Regions from separate parts of the Priestia sp. BR_2 genome, predicted to be linked through region 2. Evidence: predicted binding sites of a transcription regulator. Region 2 holds the regulator's gene; each other region holds the start of a gene.
The links. The regulator Rex, encoded in region 2, represses fermentation and respiration genes when NADH is low (regulators of the CRP and FNR family bind a similar motif). The targets are predictions, from matches to a motif close to TTGTGAAATATTTCACAA.
Positions count from the first base shown of each region.

Region 1 (10,743 bases), on a different contig from region 2:
CGATATTTTTCGTGTATCAATGATAATGGCCTCGTCCAGCCCTTCGATCGCTACGACAGACTGTCCCCTTAAAAGATTGTCGGTGAGCACGGAGATTTTTCGTTCCGCGTATCCTTCGCTGTGATAAAGCGTATCCTTCATCAAAGTGTCCATCAACGCATGGCGAGGGAGGTCTGAAACATCGAGATGGCGAGGGCCATATTTAAGCGGTCTTAATAAAGTATTATTAATGACGGCGTGATCCGTCATATCGGAGAAATAAAACAATACGGCCGGATGCTGCCCGAACACATGGAAGGGATGTATCATAAAATCGTCGTTATCGCCGAGAATTTTCTTGATTTCGGATGTGGTCTCTTCTAAGCTCTCCGATATGTTACGGCCATCTGAACTCGCATTATTTGAGTTACGGGATTGGTTTGAACCCGTCCATGTGGAAAATGGCATTGTTGTTTACACCTCACTTGTTTAAACGGTGGTCCTTAGCTGTTTGGATAGTTTGATTAAGTATTTCCTCTGTTTGTTATTTTTATCAAACGAAGCCCTCTAAGTATTGTATTTAATATATGAATGCGATATATTGCATATAACAAACTTAAAGAGTAAGGATGATGAGCCATGCCAGTTCCTAAGAATTATGTCTCTCCCGTACGGATGACCGCAAAAGAAAGAGCCTTCTCCCAAATTCAACGGTGGATTATCGATGGCACGCTTCAGCCCGGCGAGAAATTGCTCGACGCCGAATTGGCGGAATCGCTTGGCGTAAGCCGAACGCCCATCCGGGAAGCTTTTCAACTGCTTGAAGTACAAGGACTCGTGTCCACGCACCCCGGGAAAGAAACAAAAGTTACGGCCATTGAAAGGGAAGATATCTTTAAGATGTATTCGACCATGGCCGTTCTTCAAGCATTGGCTGCCGAAGTGACCACTACCATCATTGTTCCGGAGCAGATCCAGCAATTGCGGGCGATGAATCTGGATTTTGAAAATGCCATGAAGAGCGGGCAAGCTTATCAAGCCATGGAGTTGGATGAACAGTTTCATAATTTCATCGTGGAGCTGTCAGATAATCCTTATGTCGCTGCATATAGTGCCTCGCTTCAGATGCATATCCGGCGGTTTAAGTACGTGTTCTTAAAACAGCCGATTGCTGCCGCACAGGCTTCAGTCGATGAGCATGCCTCGATCATCAGCGCTTTCGAGCAGAAGGACGGTGATCGGGCTCAAGCTATGATGAAACAAAACTTCATGCGTCCCATGCAGGAACTACACGGGTTACTCTAAGTAGAGGGGAGAAGGAAGGATGACAAATAAAAAAGATTTACGCATTCGCAGTAAGGTAATCAGTGAGGGCGTCAACAGGGTACCGAACAGGGCGATGCTGCGGGCTGTTGGTTTCACGGATGCGGATTTTAAGAAACCGATGATTGGCGTAGCCAGCACTTGGAGCGAAGTGACCCCTTGTAATATGCATATCGACAAGCTAGCCATAGAGGCCAAGCAAGGGGTACGCAACCATGGCGGCGCTCCGCTTATTTTCAACACGATCACGGTTTCGGATGGCATTTCGATGGGGCACGGGGGCATGCTGTTCTCCCTGCCCAGCCGAGAAGCCATCGCAGATTCGATTGAGATCGTGACGGGGGCCGAACGTTTCGATGGTCTGGTGGCGATCGGCGGTTGCGACAAGAATACGCCCGCCTGCCTGATGGCAATCGGACGGATGAATCTTCCTGCGGTTTATGTTTACGGCGGTACGATACAGCCCGGGAAGCTCGATGGCAAGAACGTGGATATCGTCACGGCTTTCGAAGCGGTCGGGCAATATCATGACGGAAAAATGACGGAGGAGCAGTTACATAAGGTGGAATGCAGCGTCTGCCCGGGACCGGGCTCTTGCGGGGGCATGTATACAGCCAATACGATGGCCGCTGCGGCAGAAGCCATGGGGATGAGCCTGCCCGGTTCCTCTTCCACGCCGGCTATTTCACCAGACAAAGCAGCGGAATGCGCTGCGGCTGGAAGGCAGGTCCTCTCCTTGTTGGAGCAAGAAATCTATCCCAGGGACATCATGACCAAAAAAGCGTTTGAGAATGCGATAACCGTCGTCATGGCTTTGGGCGGTTCAACCAACGCGTTCCTGCATTTGCTTGCGATCGCTCATTCGGTTGGCGTAGATTTGACGTTGGACGATTTCGAGCGAATCCGTTTGCGAGTTCCCCACCTTGCAGACCTGAAGCCAAGCGGACGACAAGCCATGCAGGACTTAAACGAAGTCGGCGGCGTACCGGGCGTCATGAAATTATTGCTCGCCGAGGGGCTTCTGCATGGCGATTGTCTAACGGTCACAGGTAAATCATTGGCAGAGAATCTGGCGGAAGCTGCGCCGTTAGAGGGCAGCCAGGAAATCATTCGCCCCATTGATAAGCCGCTGAAGCCGAACGGGCCATTGGTTGTATTAAGAGGCAATCTCGCGCCAGAAGGTGCGGTCGCCAAAATGTCGGGTATGAAGAAGCTGCGTTTTGTCGGACCGGCCAAGGTGTATGACAGTGAGGAGGATGCAACCGAAGCGATCTTGAGAGATGAAATATGCAAGGGCGACGTGTTAGTCATTCGTTATTGCGGTCCTAAGGGCGGCCCGGGTATGCCGGAGATGCTGTCGGTCACGGCACTCATTGTAGGCAAGGGTCTTGGCGGAGAGGTTGCGCTGATTACGGACGGCAGATTCTCGGGCGGCTCGCATGGGTTCGTTGTCGGTCACGTAGCGCCTGAAGCACAGGTAGGCGGGCCGATCGCGCTGCTGAGGAATGGAGACATGATCACGATCGACAGCGAAACGCAAGAAATGACGTTCGACGTATCGGATTCCGAATTGGCTGCAAGGGCACAAGCATGGCAGCAGCCTCCACTCAAAGTTTCCACGGGCGTGTTGTACAAATATGCAAAATTAGTGTCCTCAGCATCGAGAGGCGCGGTTACCGACTCTGCAGAATAATGGAATTTCCAGCCCGAATTAAAGCTTATAGTCAATATCTCGGCGAAGACAGGCATCGGTCAGAAGGCCGAGTAATGTGAACGATGACGAAGAAACTGGGCAGCTTTGAGAACAAAACAGGGATGATTTCATCCCTGTTTGTTATTGTCCTGGCTCCCGTGGTCCTTTCGGTACTATCGTTCACATAGTGTTACATTTCAGTATGACTGCAATCACATATGCGGGGATCGGAGTTTCATATACTTGAGTTGTAAGAGTGAAAAAGTTCACAAACACGTATTTAGTCTAGGGAGGTTTGAATAATGAGTTCATTCACGCTTCAGAGCCAAGTATCCGACATTGTGACATCCATCCCGCAAACCGCGGATTTATTTCGATCCCTCCGCATCGATTTTTGTTGCGGCGGACAGGTGCCTTTGGAAGAGGCAGCCAAGCAGCGTCATTTGGATCCAGCCGTCGTTCTGGAGCAGGTTCGGTCCGTAGAGAGCAAGTTTGCCGATTACCAGGAAAGCCGTCCCGCTTCATTGAAGGAATCCGAACTGATTGATCACATCCAACAAAAGCATCATGCCTTCCTCCGTGATGAATTACCGGCATTAACGCCCTATGTAACGAAATTGGCCCGTGTGCATGGAGAGCATCATCCCGAGCTGCTTCGCGTGCAGGTGCTCTTCTCGGAATTGAAAAAGGAGCTGCTAGAGCATACGAAGGACGAGGACGAACGTGTATTTCCGCTCATCTTGAAATTTGTGGCGGACCCTAGCCACCAAGCGGCAGCAGGGCTTAAGCCGCACGTGTCCGAACTGGAGCATGAACATGCTCATGCCGGCAGCTTGCTGCAGGAGCTGCGGGACGTAACATCCGATTTCGAGCTTCCGGCTGATGCCTGCGGTACGTATCGTCTTGTCTTTCAACGGTTAGCCATGCTTGAAAAGGACACGTTTGAGCATATCCATCTGGAAAACAACATATTGTTTGCGCGGCTGCGACAAGCGGTATAACCTTTCGACAACGTCCCTTCCTCACCGAATGAGGAAGGGATTTTTATTGTTCCAGCCTGTCATCCTACTCAACGATTCGCTGCATTCGGACAATATACGCATAAGTAACTCTTCCGATGATGACGTCGAAAGAGTTTTTTCGTGCAAAAATGTTGACTATTTCAAAAAGGCATGCTATATTCTCATCATTCTAAATCGTAAAAATTACGAATAAAGAATATTAAGCCAACTGGCAATCCATTGGAACAGAGGGAGCCCGTGATGAAGCAGAAGATCGATTTTGTGAAATGCAATCCCACGCAGAACATGACGATTCTCATTAACACCAAGCTTCCGCACGATGAACATAAACGCGTCGCTGCTAAAATCATGTCGTACGACAACGTTTATGCAGAGCAGGTTGGTTTTATCGAACAATCCAAGATAGATCATGCAGAAGCGTTTCTGCGGATGGCAGGAGGTGAATTTTGCGGGAATGCTTGCATGGCCTTAGCGGCATACCTGGCAGAGGTTCAAGGGACGAAACGTCATATAACAACTGAATTTCGACTGGAGGTTTCAGGCGCGGAGCGGTTAGTGTCATGCTACGTAACAAAAAACAAGGAGGATTATTGCTGCCGGGTCAACATGCCGCTTCCGGTGACAATTGATCAAACGGTCCTTCAAGACGGGTGCTCCCTTGTTGACGCGGTTGTCGTTCGATACAACGATTTTGTTCATTTCGTGATTGAAGTGGAGCGCTTCGATGCGCAAATGAACAGCAGCATGTTGGCCCTGGCCAAGCACATCGGACCCTCTCTCGATACGAGAATGGTCGGGATCCTGTTATACAACTCCCGCACTAGGGAACTGACTCCGCTCATTTATGTACCGGAGCTTAATAGCGCGGTGTGGGAAAGAGGTTGCGGATCCGGTACGGCTTCCGTAGGCGCCTACTTAGCTTGGAAGCATAAGAGGGATGTCGAGGCTTCCATCAAACAGCCCGGCGGAACGATTCATGTAAAGGCACTATTTGATCAAAACCGGGTGACGCATCTGGAAATCGAAGGGGCCGTTGGCATTGCGGCTCAAGGCATCGCATTCATTGATCTGGATGAAGACCATATCGCGGGGGTGGGAATTCGTGAAACTAACCATGTTTGATCAATCCTTGGCTGATTATTTAACAAGGTTTAAGTACTTCGCAGACCGCTTCGATCATATTTCCCGTCACCGAACCGAGCTGGAACGTCTGGTCGATGATTATTCAACGTTTATCACCGACGAGTCCAACTCCAATATATGGGATGGGCTGGAGCGGCAAGGAACTGGAGGTTTGAACGGGCTTGCGGAGGAATTGAGAGCGTATTCGGCACGCTGCGTAGCGACCCTGGAGAAATATCGCGCATTGAAATTGATCAAGGGAGACACGGGGATCACCGATTATTTCAGGAATATCGAAGAATGCATCGAGAAAGAGTTCGGAAGCTTCCAAGTGACTTCGAAGTCGATCGTACTGCTGGTTGGCTCCGGCGCATTTCCGATGACGGCTCTATTGATCGCCAAGCGAACGGGAGCCGTGGTGATCGGGATCGACATTGACGATGAGGCCATTGGGCTCGGGGTCAAGGTTATCGAGGCATTGGGCCCGGAGCTGAAGATCCGGCTGATAAATACACCAGTAGAAAATCTTGATTACATACAAGAGGTCACCCACATCATTTTCAGTTCAACGGTTGCTGAAAAGTACGACATGTTGGAGCGGTTACATCCATTAACGAACGAAGAGGTCGTTGTGGCCATGAGGCACGGAAACGGTTTGAAGTCTTTATTCAATTACCCCATGAAAGAAACGGATGACGACAAATGGAAACTAGTTGATACGGTATTGCGCCAAAACGATATATTCGACATCGCGTTGTACAAAAAAGGCACCATAACACATGGCTAAACGAAGTGAGGTGTTCTTATGAGAGATATGGAGCGAGTCCTGATATTGGGAACGGGTCCAGCCGCCTTGCAGCTGGCAGTGATCCTTAAGAAAGGGGAGCGTTGTCATTTGGGCATTGCGGGCCGGGAATCGGTCCGTTCCGCGGATTTTTTTGAATCGCTTTCGGCCAGCGGTCAAAGGGTTCGCGTAAGCATCCAAAACGAAAAACATCATGCCTTGGAAGGCGAGTACCGTTTGGACGGCGTATTTCGTGGAATTGAGACGATCGAAGGCCAGTGGGATACCCTGATTTTGGCAGTGACCACCGACGCATATTTGGAAGTCATGCGACAGATCGACCAAGACGTTCTGCGAAAAGTAAACAGCTTGGTGCTGATCTCCCCTACGTTCGGTTCCAACAGCTTGGTAACCGGTTATATCGGGCAATTGAATCCGGGTGCGGAAGTCATAAGCTTTTCTACATATATCGGGGACACCAGATGGGTCGATGACCGGGTTTCCAATCATGTCATAACGACGGGGGTCAAGAAAAAAGTCTATATCGGCTCGACACGGGGCCGCTCAGATCTTGTTGACAGGCTGTGCGGTCTGTATAAGCAATCGGACATTGAAGTGGAATTCATGAGGACGCCCCTGGAGGCAGAAGCGCGAAATATTTCGTTATATGTCCATCCCGCTTTATTCATGAATGACTTCTCATTAAACGCCATTTTTGACGAATCGGGTACTCGTAAGTATGTCTATAAGCTTTTTCCTGAGGGCCCTATTACGCAGGAACTGATCCGCAATATGTTATCCCAGTGGAAAGAAATGATGAACATTTTGGGTCGATTAGGGATGAGAGGCATCAATTTGCTGAAGTTTATGACGGATGATACCTATCCGGTGAGAAATGAGAGTTTATCACGCCGGGATATTGACAGCTTCGAGCACTTGGAAAGCATTCATCAAGAGTATTTATTGTATATTCGTTACGCCTCATTGTTGATCGATCCCTTCTCTGAGCCGGATCCTGAAGGAAAGTACTTTGATTTCTCGGCGGTGCCGATCCGGAGTTTGTTTATCAATCTGGAAGGCTGCCTGGATATCCCGAGAATGCCCAAGGAGGACTATTATCGGATCAAGATCATACAAGGCATTGCCGGCTTCTTAAAGGTGGAATGTCCAACCATCGATCGGTTCATTTCAGCATATGAAAGCAAAATCGTCAGCGTGGCACTTGCTCATAAGGACCGGTCGTTGTCCGGCGCCTTCGCGGTTCAGAGTTTCGGAGAAGAACTGGCCATGATATGCAAGGACCTAACCAATACATGAACGTTAACATAATCAAGTGGGTGGCAGGAGGAAAACCGTGAAAAGAAAAACCGTAATCATATGGATGTTTTTATGCACGATGGCGCTTTTGGCAGGCTGCGGAGAGACGAATCAGGCAAACAAATCCGCATCGGCTGTCCAGGAAGAATTAATCTATGCGACAGCAAAAGATATTCATGATATGAACCCGCATTTGTACACGGGCTCCATGCCGGCTCAGGGCATGGTATACGAGTCGCTGGTGGAGAACACGAAGGAGGGCATCAAGCCGCTGCTTGCGGAATCTTGGGACCTTTCCGAAGACGGCCGGACCTATACCTTTCATTTAAGAAAAGACGTGAAGTTCCATGATGGAGAACCGTTTAATGCCGAAGCGGTCAAATTGAACATCGACGCCGTGCAGCGTAATGCCGAAAAACATGCTTGGATTAAGCTGTCCAGCAAAATCAAAAACGTGAAGATCGTGGATGAATACACTGTCCAATTGATCTTAAGCGAAGCTTATTACCCAACGCTGGTCGAACTGTCCATGACGCGGCCGTATGTATTCCTATCGCCGAAGGACTTCATTCAAGGGGAAACGAAGGATGGCGTTAACGGCCATAACGGTACAGGTCCTTACAAGTTCACGGAGCATAAAATCGATGAGTATGCCGTTTTTACCGCCAATGAAGAATACTGGAACGGTGCGCCGAAAATCAAGAAAATTACGGCCAAGGTGCTGCCTGCCGGCGAGACGACGTTTCTGGCCATGCAGAAAGGAGAGGTGAACTTCGTATTCACCGATGATCGGGGGGCAGACAGCATCGACGTGCAAGCGATGAATCAACTGGTTGACGCCGGAACCTATCAGCTTGTTCGCAGCGAAGCCATGAATACGAAAATGATAGTCGCCAACAGCAGCAAATCGGACAGCCCGGTAAGCGAAACCGCGGTGCGTGAGGCATTCTGGTATGCAATCGATCGCGAAACGATCAGCAAGGACATATTCGAAGGAACCGAAGCCGAGGCGAACAGACTGTTCTCCTCCAACGTGAACTATGCGGATGTCGAATTGAAGGAACGCGGCCATGATCCGGGAGCGGCCGAGTTAATCTTGGAACAAGCCGGATGGAAAAAAGGCAGCGGCGACGAGGCCCGGACCAAGTCCGGGCAGCAGCTGGCCATGAACTTATATTATGACAGCAATTCATCTTCGCAAAAAACACAGGCGGAATTCATTCAGCATGCGCTAATGCAGATCGGAATAAAGCTGGATATCATCGGCGAAGAATCGAGTTCGATCGCGAATCGAAGGTCTACGGGCGACTACGAGTTATTGTTTAATCAGACCTGGGGATTGGCGTATGACCCCCAAAGCACCATCGCTGCGTTCACTTCCGAGGCTTCTTATCTGCATACGACCAAAGGGATCGCCGAAGCGGATCATCTCTATGACCGGATACAGCAGGTTATGGTATCGACTGACGAGGAAGCCAGAAAGGCGTTGTATGCCGAGATCATGCGGACGGTTCACGATGAAGCCGTATTTATCCCGATTTCGAGCGGGAGCGTCACGGTTCTCGCACCGAAGAACTTGAAAGGCATTACGTTCAAGCAAACCCAATTTGAGCTGCCTTTTGAACAAATGTATTTCGAATAGGCTGCGTGCTCATCAATCGATAAGGAGTCATTATGGGAAGTTATATAGCTAAACGATTATTGCTGTCCGTTCCGATTCTGCTCATGATTTCATTCTTGACCTTTCTATTGATCAACCTGTCGCCCATGGATCCTGCCGAAGTGGTGCTCCGCGCCCAGGAAGTTCCCGAAATCACGGAGGAACTGATCGCTAAGACGCGTGAAGAGCTGGGACTGAATCAACCGTTCCTGAAGCAATATGCCGACTGGGTGATGGCCTGTCTTCAATTGGATTTCGGAGAGTCCTACGTCACGGGACAATCGGTGTGGTCCTTGATCAGCCCGGCGTTTCTCAACACGTTAAAGCTAACGTTGGTTTCGTCGATCATCATCATCGTCATGTCCGTCATCTTGGGGGTTGTCTGCGCATTAAACGAAGGCAAAATGCTGGATCGATCGGTAAGAGGCGTTTCCTTCTTTCTGACGGCGATGCCTTCTTATTGGCTGGCTTCGATCATGATCTGGTATTTCTCCGTCCGGCTGGACTTGCTGCCGACCAGCGGCATGGACTCCTATCAAAGCTATATTCTTCCCGTAACGGTCATATCGGTGAGTTATGTCGGCATTTACTTCAGAAACGTAAGAAGCTCCATGCTGGGCCACTTGCATGAAGACTATGTGGTTTATGGGAGAGCTTGCGGTTTGCCCGAGAAGAAGATTACGAAACATATTCTAAGAAATTCGCTGCAAGTCGCCGTATCCATCTTTTGCATGGCGATCCCAATTATACTGGGCAGTACCGTAGTCATTGAAAATGTATTTGCATGGCCCGGACTTGGGCGACTGAGCGTGAAATCCATATTGAGCAGGGACTTTCCGGTCATTCAGGCCTATGTCCTGATACTGGCTGTAGCCTTTGTCTTATTCAACACCTTGTCGGACATGATCAATGCTGCGTTCAATCCGAAATTAAGGAAGGAAATCTGATGAGAGCACTGAAAAATCTGAGCAAAGACAAGCTGGCCAGCCTGTCACTGCTCCTTATTGCCGCAATCGTAATATTGGGGCTGTTCGCCCCTATATTCGCGCCTCACGATCCGAACCATGTCGATATGAAGCTGCGTTATGCCGGCTCGTCCTGGGCGTATTGGTTCGGCAACGACCATTTGGGGAGATGCATCCTGTCCCGGCTGATTTATGGCATACGTCCCAGTATATTATGGGTTCTGGCCGCCTTGTTGGCATCGGTAGGCGTAGGTGCGGCCGTTGGATTCCTGGCAGGCTACTTCAAAGGCAAAACGGACGCGATTCTGATGAGAATTTGCGATATCATGCTTTCTTTTCCCGGGTATGTCATGACGTTAGCGGTTGTCGGCATTCTGGGTGCAGGCCTTGAGAACATCCTGATTGCCTTTGTTGCCATGAAATGGGCGTGGTTTGCCCGCGTCATCCGAACGTCGGTCCAGCAGTATGCCGAAATGGATTATGTGAGGTTTTCAAAAGCTGCCGGCATCAGCAATCGTAGAATCATCATGAAGCATATCGTTCCCGTAACATTCTCGGATATTGCCGTCATTGCCAGTGGTTCGATGTGTTCCATGATATTGCAAATCTCCGGATTATCCTTCTTGGGGCTGGGCATCAAGGCCCCTCACGCCGAATGGGGGATGATGCTGAATGAAGCGAGAGAGGTTATGTTTTCACATCCCGAGCTGATGTTGGCGCCCGGCTTGGCGATCGTCATTGCCGTATCGGCATTTAATTTTCTGGCGGATGGGCTTCAGGTCGCGCTGGATCCCAAACGAATGAACTCCGGCAAGCAGCCGCGAATTGCAAAGGTGGAGAAACCGAATGTTGAATATGCTAGAGGTTAACCATTTGAG
Region 1 covers NZ_JAVFHM010000276.1:35,443-46,185, forward strand. The annotation lists gene RB298_RS21340 (spore germination protein) at 1-447, opposite strand, end outside; gene RB298_RS21345 (GntR family transcriptional regulator) at 619-1,284, shown strand; gene ilvD (dihydroxy-acid dehydratase) at 1,304-2,995, shown strand; gene ric (iron-sulfur cluster repair di-iron protein) at 3,298-3,996, shown strand; gene RB298_RS21360 (histidine racemase CntK family protein) at 4,258-5,139, shown strand; gene RB298_RS21365 (class I SAM-dependent methyltransferase) at 5,120-5,926, shown strand; gene RB298_RS21370 (opine metallophore biosynthesis dehydrogenase) at 5,945-7,240, shown strand; gene cntA (staphylopine-dependent metal ABC transporter substrate-binding lipoprotein) at 7,278-8,882, shown strand; gene opp1B (nickel/cobalt ABC transporter permease) at 8,915-9,847, shown strand; gene cntC (staphylopine uptake ABC transporter permease subunit CntC) at 9,847-10,734, shown strand; gene cntD (staphylopine uptake ABC transporter ATP-binding protein CntD) at 10,712-10,743, shown strand, end outside.
Region 1: a site for Rex is predicted at 3,250-3,267, ahead of ric (iron-sulfur cluster repair di-iron protein). Genes of this name have one in related genera too.

Region 2 (10,743 bases):
CCGTTGGTCCTTGCTCCTGCTCGCATGCGGCATTACAGCTCAGCAAGCAGAGGAGCTGCTGCGATCATGGACCTTCTCCAATAAGCAGCGTGAATCCATCGTGAAACTGCTCTCGCTGCATGAATCCTATCTGCAGCAACCGAATGCGGGCGATGCCGAAAGCAGCAGGCTCAAGTGGATCAGCCTAGTCCTTGCCTACGGGGTCGAGGCAGCCCAAGGATGGCTGGAAATGCAAACGGCTTTGCATCACGCGGGAGCGTCTTCTGCTCCGCTGACCTTCATCCGGCAACTTGACGTGTGGCTGCAGGATCTCCGGATCCGCAGCTTGAAGGATTTGGCCATCACCGGCAGCGAATTGCTTGAGACGCTGGGCAGACGCGGAGGCCCATGGCTTGGGGAACTTCTTGGGCTGCTGCTGGGGAAAGCGGCGGCAGGTTTGATTAACAACGATAAGGAATCGTTGATTGAAGAAGCAAAGCGGGTGGTAATTCATAATGAAGGATCATGATCAAGACAACGCACTTCTGAAAATGTTCCAGGAGAATGCCGGTCAGTTTCTGTCCGGGGAAGAGATTAGCCGAAAATTGTCCATCAGCCGGACGGCCGTATGGAAGCAGATCAATAAGCTTCGGAGTGCAGGGTATGATTTCGAGGCCGTTCCGCGGCTTGGCTACCGCATGTTGGACGAGCCGGACCGACTGAGCGGGGATCAACTGACAGCGGGCATGACCAGTCGGTACTTCGGCAAATCGATCAAGCTGCTGGACAAAACGACGTCAACTCAGGAGGATGCCCGGCAGTTGGCGGAAGAAGGGGCAGCCGAAGGCACGCTTGTCATCTCGGAAGAGCAGACGGGCGGCCGGGGCAGAATGGGAAGGAAATTTCATTCCCCGAGAGGCAAAGGCATATGGATGAGCCTGGTGCTCAGGCCGAAGCAGCCGCTGCATCTAACCCAGCAGCTTACATTATTGACAGGCGTGGCGGTATGCCGCGCCATCGCTAAATCCGCCGGCGTGCAAACCGACATCAAATGGCCGAACGATATTCTGTATCAGGGCAAAAAGGTTTGCGGCATTCTGCTGGAGTCCGCAACCGAAGATGAAAGAGTACGCTACTGCATTGCCGGCATCGGAATCAGCGCGAATCTGAAAGAAGCGGATTTTCCGGAGGAATTGCGGAACGTTGCGACGTCGATTCGCATCGCCGGCGGGAAAACCGTCAACCGGACATCTCTGATCCAGTCCATCATGACGGAGATGGAGGTTTTATACGAATTGTACAACGAGCAGGGCTTCGAGCCCGTAGCCTCGCTTTGGGAAGCTTTATCCGGTACGGTGGGCCGCGAGGTTCAAGTACAGACGGCCCGTGACCGTTTTAGCGGGATTGCGACGGGACTCAACCAGGACGGCGCTCTGCTGGTCCGCAACCAGCATAATGAACTCGTTCCCGTGTATTCGGGCGATATTCTTTTTAATACCAGGTAAATGAAACATGGTGAAATCGGAGCTGGAATTTGATATACTACAACTATAGAGGCGGTATCGCCATGAGCGAATTGCACTCTGCAGCAAGTGAGAATTATGATTTAGAACACCTTCATAACTGTTATGCCGGTTACGTTGGATTCTGCTCTGAGCCGAAAGGACCGAGACAGAAGGGACGATCGCGAGTGACTCTTTTTTGCCTTTCGGACTTTTTAGCAAGTACGTGCTAAAAGGTTTTTTTATTGTGTCTAACTACATCACACAGGGAGGCTGTGTCACAATGGCAGGCAAACAACCACTGAACATCGTGAAACTGAAGAACATGAAGAAGAAAGGCGTACCGATCACGATGCTGACCGCGTACGATTATCCTTCCGCCAAGCTGGCGGAAGAAGCGGATATTGATATGATACTGGTGGGCGATTCCCTCGGCAACGTCGTGCTGGGTTATAACTCCACGATTCCCGTTACGCTGGACGACATGGTGTACCATACTCGCGCCGTCGCTCGCGGAGCCGAGGATACGTTCATCGTAGCGGATATGCCGTTCATGACTTATCATGGAGGCATCGATGAAAGCTTGCGCGGCGTGCGGCGATTGATGCAGGAAGGTCATGCGCATGCCGTAAAAATGGAGGGCGGCGAAGAAATCGCCGATACCGTAAAACGGATCGTACAATCCGGGGTCCCGGTGCTGGGCCATATCGGGCTGACGCCTCAGTCGGTAAACCAGATCGGCGGATACCGGATTCAAGGCAAGGATGCCCAAGACGCGCAGCGGCTCATGAACGATGCGAAGGCGCTTGAAGCGGCCGGCGCATTTGCTATCGTGTTGGAGCTGGTTACGGAAGAAGCGGCTGCTGACATATCCAAAGCGCTGAGCATCCCGACCATTGGCATCGGCGCCGGTCGTTATTGTGACGGCCAAGTGCTGGTATTCCATGATATATTGAAATACGCGTCCCCTTATCGGGACAAACGCTTCGTGAAAACCTACGCCGATGTCGGCTCCGTTATCCGCGAGGGTATCACGCGGTATGTGAAGGAAGTGAAGGACCGCGCATTCCCGGCCGAGGAGCATGTGTTCAAGACGGAGAACAATGCCGGTTCCGAAACGACAACGGCATTATATGGAAGCCAAAAGGAAAAGGTGGGCACGACATCATGAAAGTGATTCGCAGCATTGCGGATTTAAGATCTGAGCTTCGGAATCGGCTGGAGTCCGGCAGAGGACCGGTAGGTCTCGTGCCTACGATGGGTTATTTGCATGAAGGACACGCCAGCCTGATGCGCAAGGCGCGGGAAATGTCAGGCACGGTGGTCATCAGCATCTTTGTCAATCCGATTCAGTTCGGACCGGGCGAGGATTATGAAACTTATCCTCGGGATGAAGCGCGTGACCTGGCCTTGGCGGAATCCGAAGGGGTGGACGTGGTATTCATTCCTGCGGTAGAGGAAATGTACCCTCAGCCGACCAAAACCAAAATTGCCGTAGCGGAAATTACGTCATTGTTGTGCGGGGCCTCCCGCCCCGGACATTTTGACGGTGTCACCACGGTTGTGAATAAATTGTTCAATATCGTAAAGCCCGACTATGCCTTCTTCGGGATGAAGGATGCCCAGCAGGTGGCCGTCATAGAACAAATGGTACGGGATTTGAATATGGATGTGACCATCGTGCCATGTCCGATCATTCGCGAATCCGACGGCCTTGCCCTAAGCTCGCGCAACGTGTATCTGAAGCCGGAAGAGCGGGAACAGGCGCTTGTGCTGTCGGGCTCGCTGCGGACGGCTCAGGAGGCAATCCGGCAGGGACAAGCGACGACGGCAGGAGAGATCCGCGCTCATCTTCGGGATTATATATCCCGCTCTCCGCTCGCTGATATCGATTACGCGGAATTGCTCACCTTCCCGGAGCTTGCGCCCGTGGAAGATTCATACCGCATTGTGGATGAAGACAGAACCGTCATCATGGCGCTGGCCGTGCGTTTTGGCCGCACCCGTCTCATTGACAATGCATTACTTCAACCAAAAGTAGGGGGACCCCATGTTTAGAACGATGATGAAATCCAAAATCCACCGCGCAACGGTGACGGAAGCCAATCTGAACTATGTGGGCAGCATTACCATTGATGAGGATCTAATGGAGGCTGCAGACCTTCTGGAGAATGAAAAAGTTCAAATCGTGAACAATAACAACGGCGCCCGTCTGGAAACGTACGTAATCAAAGGCGAGCGCGGCAGCGGCGTCATTTGCTTGAACGGAGCAGCCGCACGTCTTGTACAGCCCGGCGACAACGTCATTATCATTTCTTATGCCATGATGTCCAAAGAGGAATACGACCATCACACCCCGACGGTCGTGATCGTCGACGAATCGAATAAGCCGGTTACGACGGAATATCGCGAAGTTCACGCCGCCATTCTCTGAAGAACCAAAATGTGTCGGGACCTTAAAGGGATGAAAAGACCGTCTTCTACAGAAAATGAGTTCAGGTCGACGCACTGATCTCATTTTTCCGCTAAGGGTGGGATGCAGCTATGTTTCAACATGTATTCGCCGAAATGAACAACATGTTAGATGAAATTGTGAAGCATTACCCTTCTGCTCAAGGTCCCCAAAAACAGGCGCTGGTACAAAACTGGAACATGCTCAAAAGCATGAGCGAGGGCATTATCGAGGAGTGGCTGCATTTTGAAGAAAAAATGGCCATCTTCCGCGAGAGTGCAGCGTCACCTCCGGTTTTTCCGCCGACCGAAGCGCCTGAATTGCAGCTGGATGCGTTCGTTCGCGGTCAAGGTTACTACAAGCTGTTGATGTTCCAGCCGGCCATACAGCAGTTTGAGGCAGCCGCTGCGGTATTTCCGGACAGCCTTCTGATCAAGTTGTACATTGCCATGTCCCATCTGTATTTGGGGCAAACCGCCCAAGCATCCGACGTACTGATCTCCATCCTGCCCCTGGCTGACAACAGAAAGCTTCGGGCGATGATCTACAATGCGCTTGGATGCATCGAGGTGTTGAATGGACAGCAAGCAAAGGCCGAGGAACATTTTGCACTGGCAATTCATAGCGATCCGACGCTTCCCGACCCCATGATCAACCTGGAGGTCTGCAAGCAGAATCGCGGTGAGCTCCAGTACGGCAGCCAATTGATCTCTTTGCTGTAGAAATCAAGCCACAACAAGAAGCGATGCCAGAGCTCACCTTGAGACTTTGGCATCGCTTTTTGCGTACGGGAGCGGTACAGAAAGCCTGGGGATTTTTTACCCGGAATGTTCAAAACCCGCAACTTCTGGTATGCTGTTAATTAGTCTGGAGGAAAGGGATTTTATCGAAATGAAATTTGCCGTATTGGATTTTGAAACCACGGGCAACCAGTCTGCAGATGAAATCATTCAGGTTGGACTGGCCATCATCGAAGAGGATCGAAGCATATCCCGCGTATACGGCACCTATGTCAATCCCGGGATTCCGATCCCTCCTTTTATTACCGGTTTGACCGGCATTTCCGACAGTGATGTAGCGGATGCTCCGTCATTGGAAGAAATGATGATGGAGCTTGTGCCCATGCTCGACGATGTCGTATTGGTTGGACATAACGTCGCTTTTGATTTTAACTTTTTGCAAAACGCGCTCGATCGCTGCGGCTATTTACCGTTCAGCGGCCGTATTCTAGATACGATGCACTTCTTAAAAATATGCTTTCCCTCGCTCCCGTCCTACCAGCTCGGGATGGTGTCCTCTCATTTCGGCCTGGAGCATGACCGTCCGCACCAGGCGGACAGCGATGCGCTTGCCACAGCCTATGCGCTGCTGAAATGTTTGGAGGAGATCGACGAGCTTCCGCTGCTCACCATTCAGCGTTTAAGCGACCTGTTTGCCGACGAGGACAGCGATTTGGCCTGGTTCTTTGACGGCATTCGTTCCGACAGGGAGCACCGAGCCGTACAAGCGGGAGACACCCATACGTACTACCGCCAGTTTGCCTTGGCGGTGGATGATTGGAACGATATAGCACCTGTCAGAGATGAGACGGAGCCCAACCCCTTGGCCGATGTAAGCTTCGAGCAATACATGAACGATGTTCGTGAACGCCTGAAGGAAACGCTGCCTCATTACGAGAGCAGGGATGCCCAGGACATGATGTTCCAGGAAGTGATGCAGGCGCTGGATGACAATAAACATCTATTGATCGAAGCGGGCACGGGAACCGGCAAATCCCTTGGATATTTGCTGCCGTCGATCTATCAAAGCGTGAAGCAGGAACAGAAGGTTATGGTGAGCACGCATACGATCAACCTTCAAGAACAGCTGCGTGACCGGGATATTCCCCTGCTCACCCAGGTTGTTCCTTTTCCTTTTAAGGCGGCCATTTTCAAGGGCAGGGGACATTATTTGTGTTTGAGAAAATTTGAACATAAAATAAATAGAAGAGATTTTCATTCCCCGAAGGAAGACGTAATAACGGCGGCCCAGATGCTGGTCTGGCTGACCCAGACGGAGAACGGGGATGATGAAGAGCTAAACCTTGGCGGACGCGGAGGGGATTTCTGGGAGACCATCTCCAGCGATTCGGATTCTTGCCTCGGACGCGCCTGCCCTTGGTTCCGCAAATGCTACTATCACAGGGCCAAGCATGAAGCAGGCATCGCGGATGTCGTCATTACGAACCATTCGAAGCTGTTCACCGACGTGAAGGCGAATCATCAGCTGCTGCCAAGCTATGAGCGCCTCGTCATCGACGAAGCGCATCATCTTGAGGATGTCGCCGGCAAGCACCTTGGCTTGCAGATGAAGTATTTTTCGGTGGTCCATACCTTGACCCGTATGTACAAAGACAGCCGAAGCGGGCAGCTCCCGGCTCTGCGCCAGCTGCTGCAAGCTTCGCCGCACGAGAAGGCAGTCGAATGGTCTTCCGTCATCGACCGTTTGTATCCGGACCTCATTACCGTAAAAGAGAACTGGGATCGGCTCAGCGATCAATTGTTCGGACTGCTTCCGGAACGCGGAGACGCTTCTCCGGGAGATGCCGGCCAATTCTCGCTCCGCCTGTCCCCGCTTAAGAAGCCGAAGGATTGGGATTCGATGGCCGAACTGGAGCATCAAATTCATCTGACGCTGGGCGATGTCGTGCGCAAGGGCGATAAGCTGATCGCCGAAATGAAGGAAGATTTGGATGACTACAGCGCGGACAGCCTGTTAACCGACCTATCGGGCCTATTTAAGGACCTGGCCGCGCATCGTGAAGACCTGCGCTCCTTCATGGCCCTGAACGATGAGGGCACGGTATACTGGATGGAGGCGAACGGCAATTTCCGCAGCAAATCGCTGCAGTTGTATGCCGTGCCCGTCGACGTGAGCGCTCATCTGAAGGAATTGTTTTTTGACAAGAAACAAAGCGTGATTCTGACATCGGCAACCTTGTCGGTGGACAAATCGTTTCAGTTCATGATCGAAAACCTGGGTCTTCAGGAAGCGGCTGAAGCGGGGAACCTGAACACGGTTCAGCTCCCGTCCCCGTTTAATTACAGGGAACAGGCCCTTCTTGTCGTGCCGCGCGATTTTCCGAGCGTGAAGGGATCGGTCGGGGATGCACTCTTTGTGAATACGCTCGTGAAGTCTTTGGCCGATACGGCCGTTGCTACGCATGGCCGCATGCTCGTCCTGTTCACTTCGTACCGGATGCTGCGCCAGGTGCACGAGCCGCTGAAAGAAGCGCTGGCATCAAGCGACATCACGGTATTGGGACAAGGTATGGACGGAACCAGCCGTACCAAGTTAATCCGAAGATTTCAGGACAGCAGCGCTTCCGTGCTGCTGGGCACCAGCTCCTTCTGGGAAGGGGTAGACATCCCGGGCGAGGCGCTGACTTGTCTTGCCATCGTCCGGCTGCCGTTCCAGCCGCCGAATCACCCCTTGGTCGAGGCCAAGAGCGAACTGCTGCAGCAGCAGAAGAAGAATCCCTTCATGAAGCTTTCGGTTCCGCAAGCGGTCATTCGTTTCAAACAGGGGTTTGGGCGTCTGGTGCGAACAGCACAAGATAAAGGGATCGTGATCGTGTACGATACCCGGGTCATTGAATCCTATTACGGGAAGTATTTCTTATATTCCTTGCCGGGGCCGAAGATGGAGCATATGCCGACAGAGGGGATCGTTCCCCGAATTTCGGAATGGCTGCAGGAAGAGGCAAGCGCGGGAAACCAAGCGGAATAAAGTGAAACCAAGCACGATCAACAAAAAAAGATGTAGTTATTAACCTATTATTAGGGGGAGCATGCATGAAATCGGAAAAAATTTCGGAAGCCGTGGTCCGCAGATTACCTGTATACTTGCGCTATTTGAATGAGCTTCAGAAGAGGGAGGTTTCCACGGTTTCCTCCCAGGAGCTGGGACAGAAGCTGGACCTCAATCCTGCTCAAATTCGTAAGGACCTGGCGTATTTCGGTGATTTTGGACGGAAAGGGATCGGATATGATGTTTCTTATCTGATCGAGAAGATTCGCCAGATTCTGAAGCTGGACCAGAAGATCAATGTCGCATTGGTCGGGGCCGGTAATCTTGGACATGCATTATCGAATTACAATGCATTCCTGAAGGATAATATGAAGATTGTGGCGATTTTCGATTCGTATTCTCCCAAAGTTGGTATGAAAATTAACAATTTGGTCGTACAGCCGATGGAAGAGCTGGAGAAGACGGTTCATGAGCACGGCATTCGAATCGGGATTATTACCGTTCCGGATTTCGAAGCGCAGAACGTCGCGAATCAGCTTATCGCCTCAGGGATCGAGGCGATTCTGAACTTTGCGCCAACCATCCTGAAAGCCCCAGCCCATATCCGGATTCATACGGCTGATTTTACAACGGATTTGCAAAGTTTGGCCTATTATTTGGATAACGGCAAGGAGGATGCAGCACATGACAACAACGAAGTGGATGGTTAAGAACGGAACGTTTGCAGTACTGGAGGAAGGCCAATCCGTGCTTCGCGGATACCTGGTGGTTGAGAACGACCGGATCACGTACCTGGGCGAAGAGGAGCCCGTCGTGGAAGAGGGGACAGAGATTATCGACGGAACCCATCTGTTCTTCCTGCCCGGATTGGTGAACACGCATGGACATGCCGCCATGTCGCTTCTTCGCGGCTATGGGGACGATCTGGCGCTGCAGGTATGGCTTCAGGAAAAAATGTGGCCGATGGAAGCCAAATTCACGTCAGACGACGTATATTGGGGCACATCGCTCTCCGTGCTGGAGATGATCAAGGGCGGAACCACGACGTTTGTGGATATGTATGACCATATGGATCAGGTCGCGAAGGTTGTCCAGGACTCGGGAATGCGCGGCGTCCTGACGCGCGGCGTAATCGGTTTATGCCCGCCCGAGGTACAGCAGCAGAAGCTGGATGAGGCGGTGGCATTCGCGAAGGATTGGCATGGCAAGGCTGACGGCAGAATTACGACGATGATCTCGCCGCACGCGCCTTATACCTGCCCGCCGGATTTCATCGAAAAATTCGTTCAAGCATCCCATGACTTGAACCTGCCTTTGCATACCCATATGTCCGAAACGGAAACTGAAGTGGCTCAGAATGTTAAGGATTACGGGCTTCGCCCCGTTGCCCATTTGGAGAAGCTGGGCATGTTCTCCCGTCCTACGCTCCTTGCGCATGCCGTTCATCTGACCGATGAGGAAATCGAAGTCTTGGCCAAGCATCAAGTAGCCGTATCGCATAATCCCGGAAGCAATTTGAAGCTTGCCAGCGGAGTCGCCCGCGTACCAGCGCTGCTGAAAGCCGGCGTAACGGTGTCGCTCGGTACCGACGGACCTGCTAGCAACAATAACCTGGATATGTTCGAAGAGATGCGGCTGGCTGCCCTGATCCATAAAGGAGTAAGCGGGGATCCGACGGCCATTCCGGCCTCCGAAGCGCTCCGAATGGGCACGGTATACGGAGCCAAGTCCGCTTTCCTTGAGGATATCGGTATGCTCGCGGTTGGGATGAAGGCCGATATGATCGCATTGAATACGGATCAGGCGCATTTCCTTCCACGGACCGACTATATTTCTCACGCGATCTACTCTGCCAGCGCGAAGGATGTAGAGCATGTATGGGTTGACGGCAAGCAGGTGGTGAAGAATGGCGCGAGCCTTACTCTCGACGAGGAACGCATCCGCCGGGAAGCGCAGCGTGCATTTGAGCGTCTTACAACCCTCTAGGGAATAATCAAGGGGAGCGAGGAAGACGGATTTGAAGAAAAAAACGAAGTGGATATTGCTGAGCGTGTCCGGCGTCCTGCTATTATTGCTTGGCCTACAGCTCTATTATTCCTATGTTATGAAAGATACGTGGAATGAAGAAAGAATGGCGATCCTTGCAGCGAAACAGCATGGCCAATTGGTCTCGTCCGACAAGACCTATAAATCGGTATGGGGCGAGGACAATAACTATTGGGTGGTCAGCGGGAAAGATAAAGACAATCAAGACCGCATGGTCTGGGTGAAGTTTACGGACGATAACGTTCCTGTTGAAGGGACAGATGCCGTTCAGTCGGTGTTATTGAATACGGGCATGTCAGAGGCCGTGATGCGGGACCAGATCCGTAACGAAATGCCGGGTGCGGTCATCAAGCGATTGCTGCCGGGAATGTATGAAGGCGAGTATGCCTGGCAGCTGCAATATGAAAACAACGGTCAGCGCGGTTACCGATTCTATCGTTTTCAAGACGGAAACGCCATCGGAAATGATATTATTCTTCCTAATCAATAAGAAAACAAATGAAAAGGCGTCCCCTCATAGGGATGCCTCTTTGGCACATAAATATGTAAGCGCATACAGAAATAAATTGGTAAAACTGTTCTAAATATTTTCACAGACAAGCATGAAAAAGTATATAAGATATGATATACTCGTACTTGTACGAATTGAGCAGATCAATTACATGCCTCACCATATATCGTTGTTATATGTATTATTGTGCTGCAATTGCTATACAAAATTTCATATCGAAATTGAAGGAGGAACTTCATGAAACTGCGCATTGTACCTATCATGCTGACTGTCGTGATCTCAGCATCGGTCCTCTTTGGCGGTTGGTTTCTGTATCGGCAGATGGCTTTGCAGAATCCGCTCGCAACTGTTGTGTCACAATACGATGGCGTGAAAAGTTCTCATATAGATATTAAACAGGATACCGTGACTTTGAATCTTGATTTGGCTCCGGATGCGAATTTACAAGGTTTGGTTCAGCATAT
Region 2 covers NZ_JAVFHM010000194.1:38,336-49,078, forward strand. The annotation lists gene RB298_RS14695 (CCA tRNA nucleotidyltransferase) at 1-508, shown strand, start outside; gene RB298_RS14700 (biotin--[acetyl-CoA-carboxylase] ligase) at 495-1,484, shown strand; gene panB (3-methyl-2-oxobutanoate hydroxymethyltransferase) at 1,765-2,652, shown strand; gene panC (pantoate--beta-alanine ligase) at 2,649-3,539, shown strand; gene panD (aspartate 1-decarboxylase) at 3,532-3,915, shown strand; gene RB298_RS14720 (hypothetical protein) at 4,026-4,655, shown strand; gene dinG (ATP-dependent DNA helicase DinG) at 4,825-7,701, shown strand; gene RB298_RS14730 (redox-sensing transcriptional repressor Rex) at 7,767-8,432, shown strand; gene RB298_RS14735 (amidohydrolase) at 8,407-9,708, shown strand; gene RB298_RS14740 (cell wall elongation regulator TseB-like domain-containing protein) at 9,740-10,258, shown strand; gene RB298_RS14745 (hypothetical protein) at 10,517-10,743, shown strand, end outside.

Region 3 (10,743 bases), on a different contig from region 2:
TCATTGCTTGCATAACCCATGCCCTTTTTTATTTATCAGGTTTTTTTCGAAGAAAGATCGAGGAAAGATCGAGGGAAAACCTTCTATCAATAGTAAGTATTCGTCCCATGTGGAGTGCCTAATATTAAAGGTTCGCAAAGGAATAGATGAGATGCGACAGGTAGTATTCTTTTGTCAAAACTGAGCCCATTTAGTGCCGGATCATCACATGAATCCATGAATCAAGAGAACGCCCCTTCAACTTCAGGGGCGTTCTCTTTTTTATAATGTAGATACTTTTCAAAAAAACGATTTTCTGAACTTGATATGTCGGTCGCCGTAAGAATTATACAAGAGCAACCACAATGTATATCAAAAAGATTCATCCCTTATATGTTTTTTATATTTTTAATATAGATAGCCACATGCTAACATATACAAATGCAGATTGAGGGGGGACTGTTATTCAGTTTCTGTTTCATGGTTTTTATTCATTCGATATAGGTGGTCCTAAATGTTAAAGAAGTCAGCGTTTCCATTACTACTGCTCAACATGTTTCTCGCTAATCTAAGTATGGGCCTAGTCATACCGATCATACCGGAACTTCTTGAGCAGTTTAGAGCAAACGGACAGGCGGCGGGCTATTTGGTCTCCTGTTTCGGCTTGACCCAATTTCTGTTCTCACCCCTTGCAGGTAATTTGTCAGATCGATATGGCCGTAAACCCATGATTATCATAGGTTTGATCTTGTTCGCCATCTCCAACTTGCTCGCAGCGTTCGCGGGCGATCTAACTTTATTATTCGTTTCGCGATTGATTGGCGGAATAGGCTCAGCCGCCTTAATCCCGTCCATCATTGCTTATATTGCGGACATTACAGCAGATGAGCAGCGCAGCAAGGCCATGTCATGGTTGGGTGCGTCGATGACATCCGGGTTTATTATTGGTCCGGGTGTCGGCGGATTGCTTGCGGAATGGGGCATTAAGATGCCCTTTTATGTGTCCGCATGCGTAGGGCTGCTGGCCATGGTTTGCAGTCTATGGGGATTGCCTGAATCGCTGTCGGCGGACCTTCGCCGGATGCGTCGCCAAGTGAAGGAGAAGAGGGAAAATGTATTCCGGCAAATCGTGCTTTCGGTTCGATCTCGGTATTTTGTCCTGTTGCTCATTGTGTTCGCCATGACCTTCGGTTTAACGCATTTTGAAGCGATTTTCCCGCTTTTTGTCGTACAAGTCTACGGATTCACGACACGTCAGATCGCTATGTTGCTTACCGTATGTTCACTCATCGGTACGTTGAACCAACTGTTGTTCACCGACCGGATCACACAACGATTCGGAGAAAAACGAATCATCGTTGCCATGCTATTGTTATCGGCAGTATCGCTTGTATTCCTATTATTCTCAGGCCATTTCTACTATGTCATGGTAGTCACGATGTTGTTTTTTACGTTCAATAATATATTGCGTCCCACGATCAATACGCTGCTGTCCAGAGTGGCCGGGGATGAACAGGGGTTTGTTGCAGGGATGAATAACGCTTATACGAGTCTCGGTACGATATTTGGACCGATGCTGGCAGGTATTTTGTTTGAAGTCCACTTTAACTTGCCCTATCTGTTTGGCGGATTCGTACTGCTAGTGAGCAGCATTTTCACGGGAAGTCGATTGAGAAATATACGATCTGTTCAACGCGGCTGATGTGTACTCATCCTCCACAATTACTGAATCTAAGAAAAAAGAATGCCCCGGTGGGGCATTCTTTTTTTAGGCGCCAAGGAACATGTTCATGTCATCTTCCACATTGGTAATCCCGCCGATCCCGAAGTTTTCCACGAGGACTTTGGCAACGTTAGGCGACAGGAATGCAGGGAGCGTAGGGCCCAGATGAATATTTTTAACGCCAAGATATAGCAGGGCAAGCAGCACGATCACCGCTTTTTGCTCATACCAGGCAATGTTGTAGGAAATCGGCAAATCATTAATATCCTCAAGGCCGAATACTTCCTTCAGCTTCAATGCAATGACGACGAGGGAGTAAGAATCATTGCATTGACCAGCGTCCAGGACCCGCGGAATACCGCCGATATCCCCTAGATCCAGTTTATTGTATTTGTATTTGGCACAGCCTGCCGTTAGAATGACCGTGTCTTTTGGAAGTTCAGCCGCAAAATCGGTGTAATAGCTGCGGGATTTCATCCGTCCATCGCAGCCGGCCATGACGAAGAAGCGGCGGATCGCCCCGGTTTTCACGGCATCGACGACTTGATCGGCCACGTTCATCACAGCGGCATGGGCGAAGCCGCCGATGATCTCACCCGTTTCAAGCTCCGTTGGAGCCGGGCATCCTTTCGCTTGCTCGATTAGTAGGGAGAAGTCTTTGGGAGCACCGTCTGTTCCTTCTGGAATATGGCGGACACCCGGAAACCCCGTGTTGCCTGTTGTATAGATACGGTCCTTATAACTGTCTTTCGGCGGAACGATACAGTTGGTTGTCATTAATATCGGTCCGTTAAAGGCTGCGAATTCGCTATTCTGCTTCCACCAGGCATTCCCGTAATTGCCTACAAAATGCTCATATTTCTTGAATGCCGGATAATAGTGGGCAGGCAGCATTTCACTGTGCGTGTACACGTCCACGCCGGTTCCTTCCGTCTGCTTCAGCAGCTCCTCCAAATCCTTCAGATCATGGCCGCTGATGAGAATGCCGGGCCGGTTGCTTACCCCGATATTGACCTTCGTAATTTCCGGATTTCCGTACACCGAGGTGTTCGCTTCATCCAGCATCGCCATGGCGTTTACGCCGTATTTACCGGTTTCCATCGTCAAAGCGACCAGATCCTGCACTTCAAGGCTGTCGTCAAGCGTGGCGGCAAGCGCACGGCGCATAAAACGGTTTAATTCGTGATCATCCTTCTCCAGATGAAGCGCGTGGTACGTATAAGCAGCCATCCCCTTCAAGCCGTAAGTAATCAATTCGCGCAGCGAGCGGATGTCTTCATTGCGGGTCGAGAGGACACCCACCGTACGTGCTTTTTCATCAAAAGCAGCTTCGTTATCCGCTTGCCAGACGGCAGCATCAGGGAGATTGGCGGTTCCTTCCGGATATTGTTCGTTATAATAGGTGCGCACCTCGCCGCGGAGCTCGATCGCTTCCCGGATTCTTCCCACAAAAACCTCGCGGTCAAAGTTGGCGTTCGTAATCGTGGCAAACAAGGAGTCCATCATAAACAGCGATACGCGCTGTTCAAGCACTTCCGGCAGGCGGAGATCCAGACTGAGAAAAGAGATGCCTTTCAGCAGATAAATCAGCAAATCCTGCAGGTTTGCCACATCATGCGGTTTGCCGCATACGCCGACGATGGTGCAGCCTGTTCCTTTGGATGCTTCCTGACATTGAAAGCAGAACATGGACGGCTGATGCTGTAAGGTCTCTTGGGCGTTGTTATTCATTATTTCTCCTCCAATTTCGTGATTATTTGTCGTAAGGTCAGTATAAGATTGCCTCGCAATTGGACTGTTGAAGACAGTATACTTCGCTCCCACAACCGACATAGTGATTGGAATCACAATTTTTTAAGTAGTGAGTTTAATCACAAACCCGTCTCGTTTCTTCTTTTAAACTGGAATTAATGATCTAAGAAGAAATGAGGAGAGAATATGTCGATTTTACCTCAAAAGAATGGACTGGGATTTTTCGAGATCCGTCTCGAATCCATCGGCGGGCTTGGCGCCAATCTGGCCGGCAAAATGCTGGCGGAAGCCGGGGTTACCGGCTCCGGACTTAACGGTTCGAATTTTTCCAGCTATGGTTCGGAGAAAAAAGGGTCGCCGGTGAAGAGCTTCGTAAGGTTCTGCGATTCCGAGGTGGAAATCCGCGATCACAGTCCCATTGAGCAGCCGCATGTCGTCGGCGTATTTCATGAAGCCTTGTATAAGACGATTGATGTCATAAGCGGATTACAGCCTGATGGAACGGTGCTTGTGAATACGGCGCGAGCGCTGTCCGAAGTGGCCATTGATCTGAACATGACCCAGGGAACGCTGGCCGTCGTTGATGCGCTGAACATTTCCGTTGAGGAAAAAACCAAAGTGAATACGGCCATGCTGGGGGCTTTGTTCCGGATTTGCAGCTTTCTAGACCCGGACGATATGCGGCAGGTGATCCGCACAACATTTGAGAAAAAGCTGCCCCACCTCGTGGAAGCGAATGTGCGGACCTTTGACAGAGGATATAACGAAGTCCGGTTCCTTTCCTTGGGAAACGGCTCAGCGCTTATAGACCCAATCGCTTTCGCAAGACCGCAGCCGATTCTTGGATATGAAACGCAGGAGCTGGGCGGGATTCTGAACGTTACGGCGAACAGTGTCCTGAAGGATCTTAGCGGCTCCCGGCAGGGATATTTGCCAGAGTACAAGATCGAGGACTGCATTCACTGTGCCGCCTGCGATACGGTATGTCCGGATTTCTGCATCGTGTGGGAGACGAAGCCGGATAAGCGCGGGAATATGCAGATGTTTATGAAAGGTATCGATTATCAGTATTGCAAAGGCTGCTTGAAGTGTATCGAAGCTTGTCCGACCACCGCTTTGGCTGCCATGTTAGAAGAGCCGCTTTATGCGGAGCAGCACCGTGTGCCGCAATCATTTCCCTATTTAACCGCGGAGGGAGTCCGATCATGAATATGCAAATTCAAGAAACAACGGAGAATAAGCTGGCGGCCGCTCAAACGGAAGTCTTCGAATCGGGCAACGAAATGGCTGCCATGGCGGCTGCCCAGATTAACTATCACATGATGGGTTATTTTCCGATTACGCCATCTACGGAAATCGCCCAATATCTTGACATGATGCGTACACGCGGCGAACATGACATCAAGCTCATTCCAGCTGACGGCGAACATGGATCGGCGGGGATTTGCTACGGTGCGGCCGCAGCCGGAGCACGGGTATTCAATGCTACCAGCGCGAATGGTTTCCTGTATATGATCGAACAGCTTCCTGTGCAAGCGGGCACACGTTTCCCGATGGTCATGAATTTGGTGACGCGTGCAGTCAGCGGACCGCTGGATATTCGCGGTGACCATTCGGATCTTTACTACGGCCTGAACACCGGCTGGGTGATTTTGACCGCCCGTTCACCGCAGGCAGTGTATGACATGAATATCATGGCGCTGCGAATCGCTGAACATGAAGACGTACGCCTGCCGGTCATTGTAGCTTATGACGGATTTTTTACATCGCACCAGAAACGCCGGGTACACATATTTACGAACCGGGAAACCGTTCAGGGATTTGTAGGGGAACAGGCGCCTGAATATCCGCATGTGCTGGACGAGAACAACCCGATCGTTGTTGGGGCTTATATGAACGGCGACGATTTGATGAACAACCACTTCCAACAGTCAAACGCCATGTACCGTGCGGGCGAGGTGTTCAAGGAAGTGGCAGAGGAATACGCGGCTTTATCCGGAAGATCCTATTCCCCGCTTGATCTGTACCGAATGGAAGACGCGGAGGTGGCTTTATTCCTGCTCAATTCGGCGGCCGAATCCTCCAAAGACGTCGTGGATCGGCTGCGGGCGAAAGGAATTAAAGCGGGCATAATTAGCCCGAATATTCTCCGGCCGTTCCCGGCAAGAGAAATCCGCGAGGCGCTTATAGGTGTCAAAGCACTGCTGGTTGGCGAACGTGCCGATTCTTACGGTGCGCACGGGGCCAATCTGACCCATGAGGTCAAAGCTGCCCTGCAGGAGATCCGTGGTCCGCAGCCTATTGTGCTGTCCCGCATATTCGGACTTGGCGGGAAAGATTATTACGCGGATGACGCGGAAGCCTTTTTTGTCTTGACGATCGAGGCCATGGAGCTCGGTTATGCCAAAGCGCCGTTTGATTATTACGGCCAAACACCGGGAGCTGAGGAGCAAAGGCTGCAGCCGGTCATTGCCCCGATGAATGGAGACAGCTTTAAATCTGGCCTGATCACCGTAAAGGTAGATGAAGGGACAAGTAAACTATCCGTTAAAGTGCCGCCGATGCGGGCGCTAGCCGCGAAACCGAAACGGTTTGCTTCCGGTCACGGAGCCTGCCCGGGCTGCGGTATTTTCCCGGCGCTGGAGCTCTTTTTCAAAGGGATTGAAGGCCATGTCGTTACTTTATTCCATACCGGCTGCGCTTATATCACAACAACGGGTTATCCGTATAACTCGCATAAGCAGAGCTTCATTCATAATTTGTTCCAGAACGGACCGGCTACTTTATCCGGCACGGTAGAGGCGTTCCTTGAGAAGAAACGCCGCGGGGAAATCGAAGTTCCCGAGGATTTCACTTTTGTGATGGTGACCGGCGACGGCGGCATGGACATCGGGATGGGTTCGGCCATCGGGACGGCGCTGCGGGGCCATAACCTGATCATTCTGGAATATGATAATGAAGGCTATATGAACACCGGTGCACAGCTTTCGTATTCTACGCCATTAGGGCATATGACCAGTACGTCCGGTGTCGGCAAACAGCAGCAGGGCAAAGCGTTCCATCACAAGGATACGGTGCAAATGATGGCAGCGGCGCATATTCCGTACGTATTCACGGGGACGGAAGCATTTCCGCAGGATCTTGTGAAAAAGGCGGCAAAAGCGCAGTGGTACGCTCAGAATGTAGGTACCGTCTACGGCAAGCTGCTGATCACATGCCCGCTGAACTGGAAATCGAGCGACAAGGATGGGGAGAACATCGTCCGCGCGGCCGTGAATTCAAACTTCTTCCCGCTGTATGAAGTAGAGCAGGGAGAAACGAATATTACGTACGATCCTGAAGCGAAGAAAAAACAGGTGCCGCTCAGCGACTGGCTGAAATATATGGGCAAATCAAGACATCTGCTCAAGGAAGAAAACAAAGAAATGCTTGGCGAATTTGAAAAAGAAGTGGAGCGGCGCTGGTCGATTCTGAAAGCGAAACACGAGAACCCGCTGCTATAAAATATTCAATTCAGCATACTAGGTTTACAACAAGGAGCGGGCATTGTCCCGCTTCTTTTTTTGTTTAGGTATGGGCGTATCGTCATGACTATGGAGAACTATAACCCAAAAGGCGCTTTTTAAGTTATAATAATTAAAAATTTGTGAAAAAACGGTGGGAGGGTTGATCATGCAGAGATCCTGGTACAAGCGTCTATTGCTCTCCTATATGCCTATTTTTGTCATTGTGATTACCTTTATATTTTTTGTTTTCTTCCAGCTGTTCAGCGAACAGAGCCGGCGGGAGGCGCTTAATGCCAATAAATCGCTTTCCTTGCAAGCGATGCGCATGGTGGACACGTCCCTGAAGGTGATCGACAATATGATCGTCCTCGAAAGCATCAACAGCAAGGCTTTGAATGATTTTTTCAAATCATCTGCCGTTGGGGATCCCTATATTAATATTCAAGCTGTTCAGAAGCTCAAGGAGATTATTAATTATTATCCCTTGATCGATTCGATTTATCTGGTGAGGAATTCGGATGGCTATGTGCTCAGCAATGCCACGAATGGATACGTAAGTACATATCCGGACCATGAATTTATTGAACAATATCAAGTATCGAAAACGCCGAAATGGACAGGCGCGAGAAATTTCGAACAATTTAAAATGAAAGGCGGCAAGCAGGTGGTCAGCCTGGTCAGAGGATCGCCTTACATGAAAAACGACTTAGGCATGATCGTTGTCAATGTGAGCACGGAATCCTTGAACAAGCTTACCGAAGAGATGCTGGATTCCAACATGAGCTTCATTCAGGTTCAGGATACCTTCGGAAATCATTTGTTCGGCACCAAAGCGGATCGTCCGCCATCCCAAGTCAATTCCCAGTATGTATCAAGCTATACGAATTGGAACTATGGAAGCGGTTTGTTGAACAACGGTTTTGTAAGCGCTATCTCTTATCTCTATAATCTTTGGTTTATCATAGGTCTTGGCATGATTGCCATCGGCTTCCTATGGATGATTTATGTTTCCAGGCGAAATTCCAAGCCGATTGAGGAGATCGCTGCCCGTTTCAGCAGCTATTCGCTTCCTGTGGTGAGCAGTGGCCGACGTAAGGGGAAGCTGGATGAATTCGCATTTATCGAATCCGCCTTTGACAACATACTGGAACAATCCAAGGAATATCAGGAGAAATACCGGGAGGATCTCCATGTCAGGACCCGGTTTATGTTCCGCCAGCTGATCGAAGGGGACTCGCCACTATCTATATCCGAATGGAAGTCTGAAGCGGCTCGACTGAATTTGCCGCTGCCACTAGATCGATATCGCATTCTCATCCTGGAGATTGATAAGTATGGGGATTTCTGCCGGGATTATTCCAAGACCGATCAAGATCTGCTTAAATTCACTCTGCGGACGGTCGTGGATGAGATCGCTTCGAAATGGGACTGCCGGCTGTGGTCGGAATGGACATCACCTTCCAACCTGTCCATTATTCTGTTTGAAGAACGGGATCAGGACAAGTTCGAGGAGGCCGTACTGGTTCCGATTGCGGAACAACTCCTGGCATGGACGCACCAAAACTTGAAATTTACAATTACGATGGGAATGGGTCGGTCGACAGATCAGATTGGCGATATTCCGCAATCCTATAAAGATGCGATGCAAGCCTTAAAGTATAAAATCGTGCTCGGTGAGAATCGTTTGATCCGCAGCGAGGATATTTCGAGCCATGGCATTGTCGAGGTTTATACGCATTTAGGTGAGATTCGTGCAATCATCCAGTCTTTCAGAATGCAGAAGGAGCAGTGGAGCGAGGATTACGATCAATGGTTTGAACAACTGAAGAACAGCTTCTTGACCAATGATGAAATATTCAGCCTGATGAATTATCTGGTTTATTACATCGGCCGCGAAATGTCGGGACTCGGCAAGGAAATTTACAACAAGTGGATACAGGAGGGATTGCCGAAGCTGACGGTTAAGGTAGATAATTCCCATTCCCTGGAACAGCTGAGACAGGAAATTAAACAAGTGCTGACGGAGCATTATGAACAGATGAAGCAGATTCATAATGACAACCAATACTCCAGCATCATTAGAAACATATGCGATTTAATTGAGCGTGACTATGCGAATCCGGATCTGTCCCTTGAAATGCTGGGCGATCGGTATCAGCTGAACGCCAAATATGTGAGCAAATTGTTTAAGGAAAATACCGGACAAAGGTTCGTTGATTTCCTGATTGATATCCGTATGAAGGAAGCGAAGCGGCTGCTGACGGAAACCGATTATTCCGTGCAGGAGATCGCAGAGCGGGTCGGATATGCCCATGCTATTTCGTTTACCCGTGTTTTCAAGAGGACGGCTGGAGTTACCCCGGGCGAATACAGGAATGGCCGGAAGGCCAAGGAACGGGGAGAAAATGATTCAGCAGTAGAAAACGGTTAAGGCGGCGATCATGGATCGCTGCCTTTTTTGATTGAGAACGAACCCGCTGTTTAGGCGTTCCGTCCGCCTGGAATGAACCCTGATTCGCTTTCTATGAGGAGGCCCAGGCGAAAATGGTTAGTCGTTTTTATTTTTGTTTCTTGTTGCCGGATGACATTGTTGTATACACTCGGTTTACATCGCAAGGACCTGAAAGTAGGTATGGACGAAAGGAGCTAACCCGCATGCCGAGACTGAACGCTAGGCTTCAAACCGAACCAAGCCTGGAACCGAAACCTCCCACAATATTGAAAGCGCTGCCAGAAGCGAAGAAAGGAAGGTCCAGAGGAAAACAAATTAAGCGTCATTGGCAGCTGTATCTCGTTCTCTTGTTACCCGTTCTTTATTTGATTATTTTCAAATACATACCGATGGCCGGTATTGTAATCGCATTCAAGAATTATAACGTCATCCAAGGAATCTGGGGCAGCGACTGGGTCGGGCTGAAATATTTTCGCCAGTTCTTCGATTCGCCGAACTTCTGGCTCTACATTAAGAATACGCTTGGCATTAGCTTCTACGGATTGATTGTAGGCTTTCCCGCACCGATCCTGCTGGCACTCGCGCTGAATGAAATCCGCAACGGCCTATTCAAGAAGACGGTACAGATGGTTTCATATGCCCCTTATTTCATATCTACGGTGATTATGGTTTCGATCATTATCGTCAACTTGACGCCAAACGTGGGGATGATCAGTAAATTTTTCGAGATGTTAGGTATGAGCAATACGAATTTTATGGGTATACCGGGCCTGTTTAAGTCCATTTACGTCTGGTCCGATGTTTGGCAATTTACAGGTTACGGAGCTATTATTTACATCGCAGCACTGTCCGGCGTTAACCCGGAGCTGTACGAATCAGCCAAGGTAGATGGCGCGTCCCGCATCCAGAAGATTCTGAACATCGATATACCAAGCCTTATTCCCGTATCGGTCATTCTGCTCATTCTCAATCTGGGCAACATCATGAAACTAGGATTCGAGAAAATATACCTGATGCAAAATCCGCTTAATTTAAGCACGTCGGAAGTCATATCCACTTATGTGTACAAGGTTGGTTTGCTGGGCTCCAGCTTCAGCTTCTCGACCGCGATCGGTCTCTTCAACTCGGTCATCAATCTTATTCTGCTGGTGTCCGTCAATTACATCGCCAGAAAGCTGTCGAACAGCAGCTTGTGGTAGGCCTGTTCTACGCAGCCCGTAAACAATAGCAACTTTGGAAAGAGAGGAGACCCTATGTTCAAAAAAGCCGCTATACGCGAATCGAAAGGCGACCGCCTATTCATGTTCTTGATCTATCTGTTCTTGACCCTG
Region 3 covers NZ_JAVFHM010000122.1:11,930-22,672, forward strand. The annotation lists gene RB298_RS03970 (MFS transporter) at 494-1,681, shown strand; gene hcp (hydroxylamine reductase) at 1,748-3,433, opposite strand; gene RB298_RS03980 (2-oxoacid:acceptor oxidoreductase family protein) at 3,641-4,663, shown strand; gene RB298_RS03985 (thiamine pyrophosphate-dependent enzyme) at 4,660-6,957, shown strand; gene RB298_RS03990 (helix-turn-helix domain-containing protein) at 7,127-9,391, shown strand; gene RB298_RS03995 (ABC transporter permease) at 9,616-10,611, shown strand; gene RB298_RS04000 (carbohydrate ABC transporter permease) at 10,666-10,743, shown strand, end outside.
Region 3: a site for Rex is predicted at 3,562-3,579, ahead of hcp (hydroxylamine reductase). Genes of this name have one in related genera too.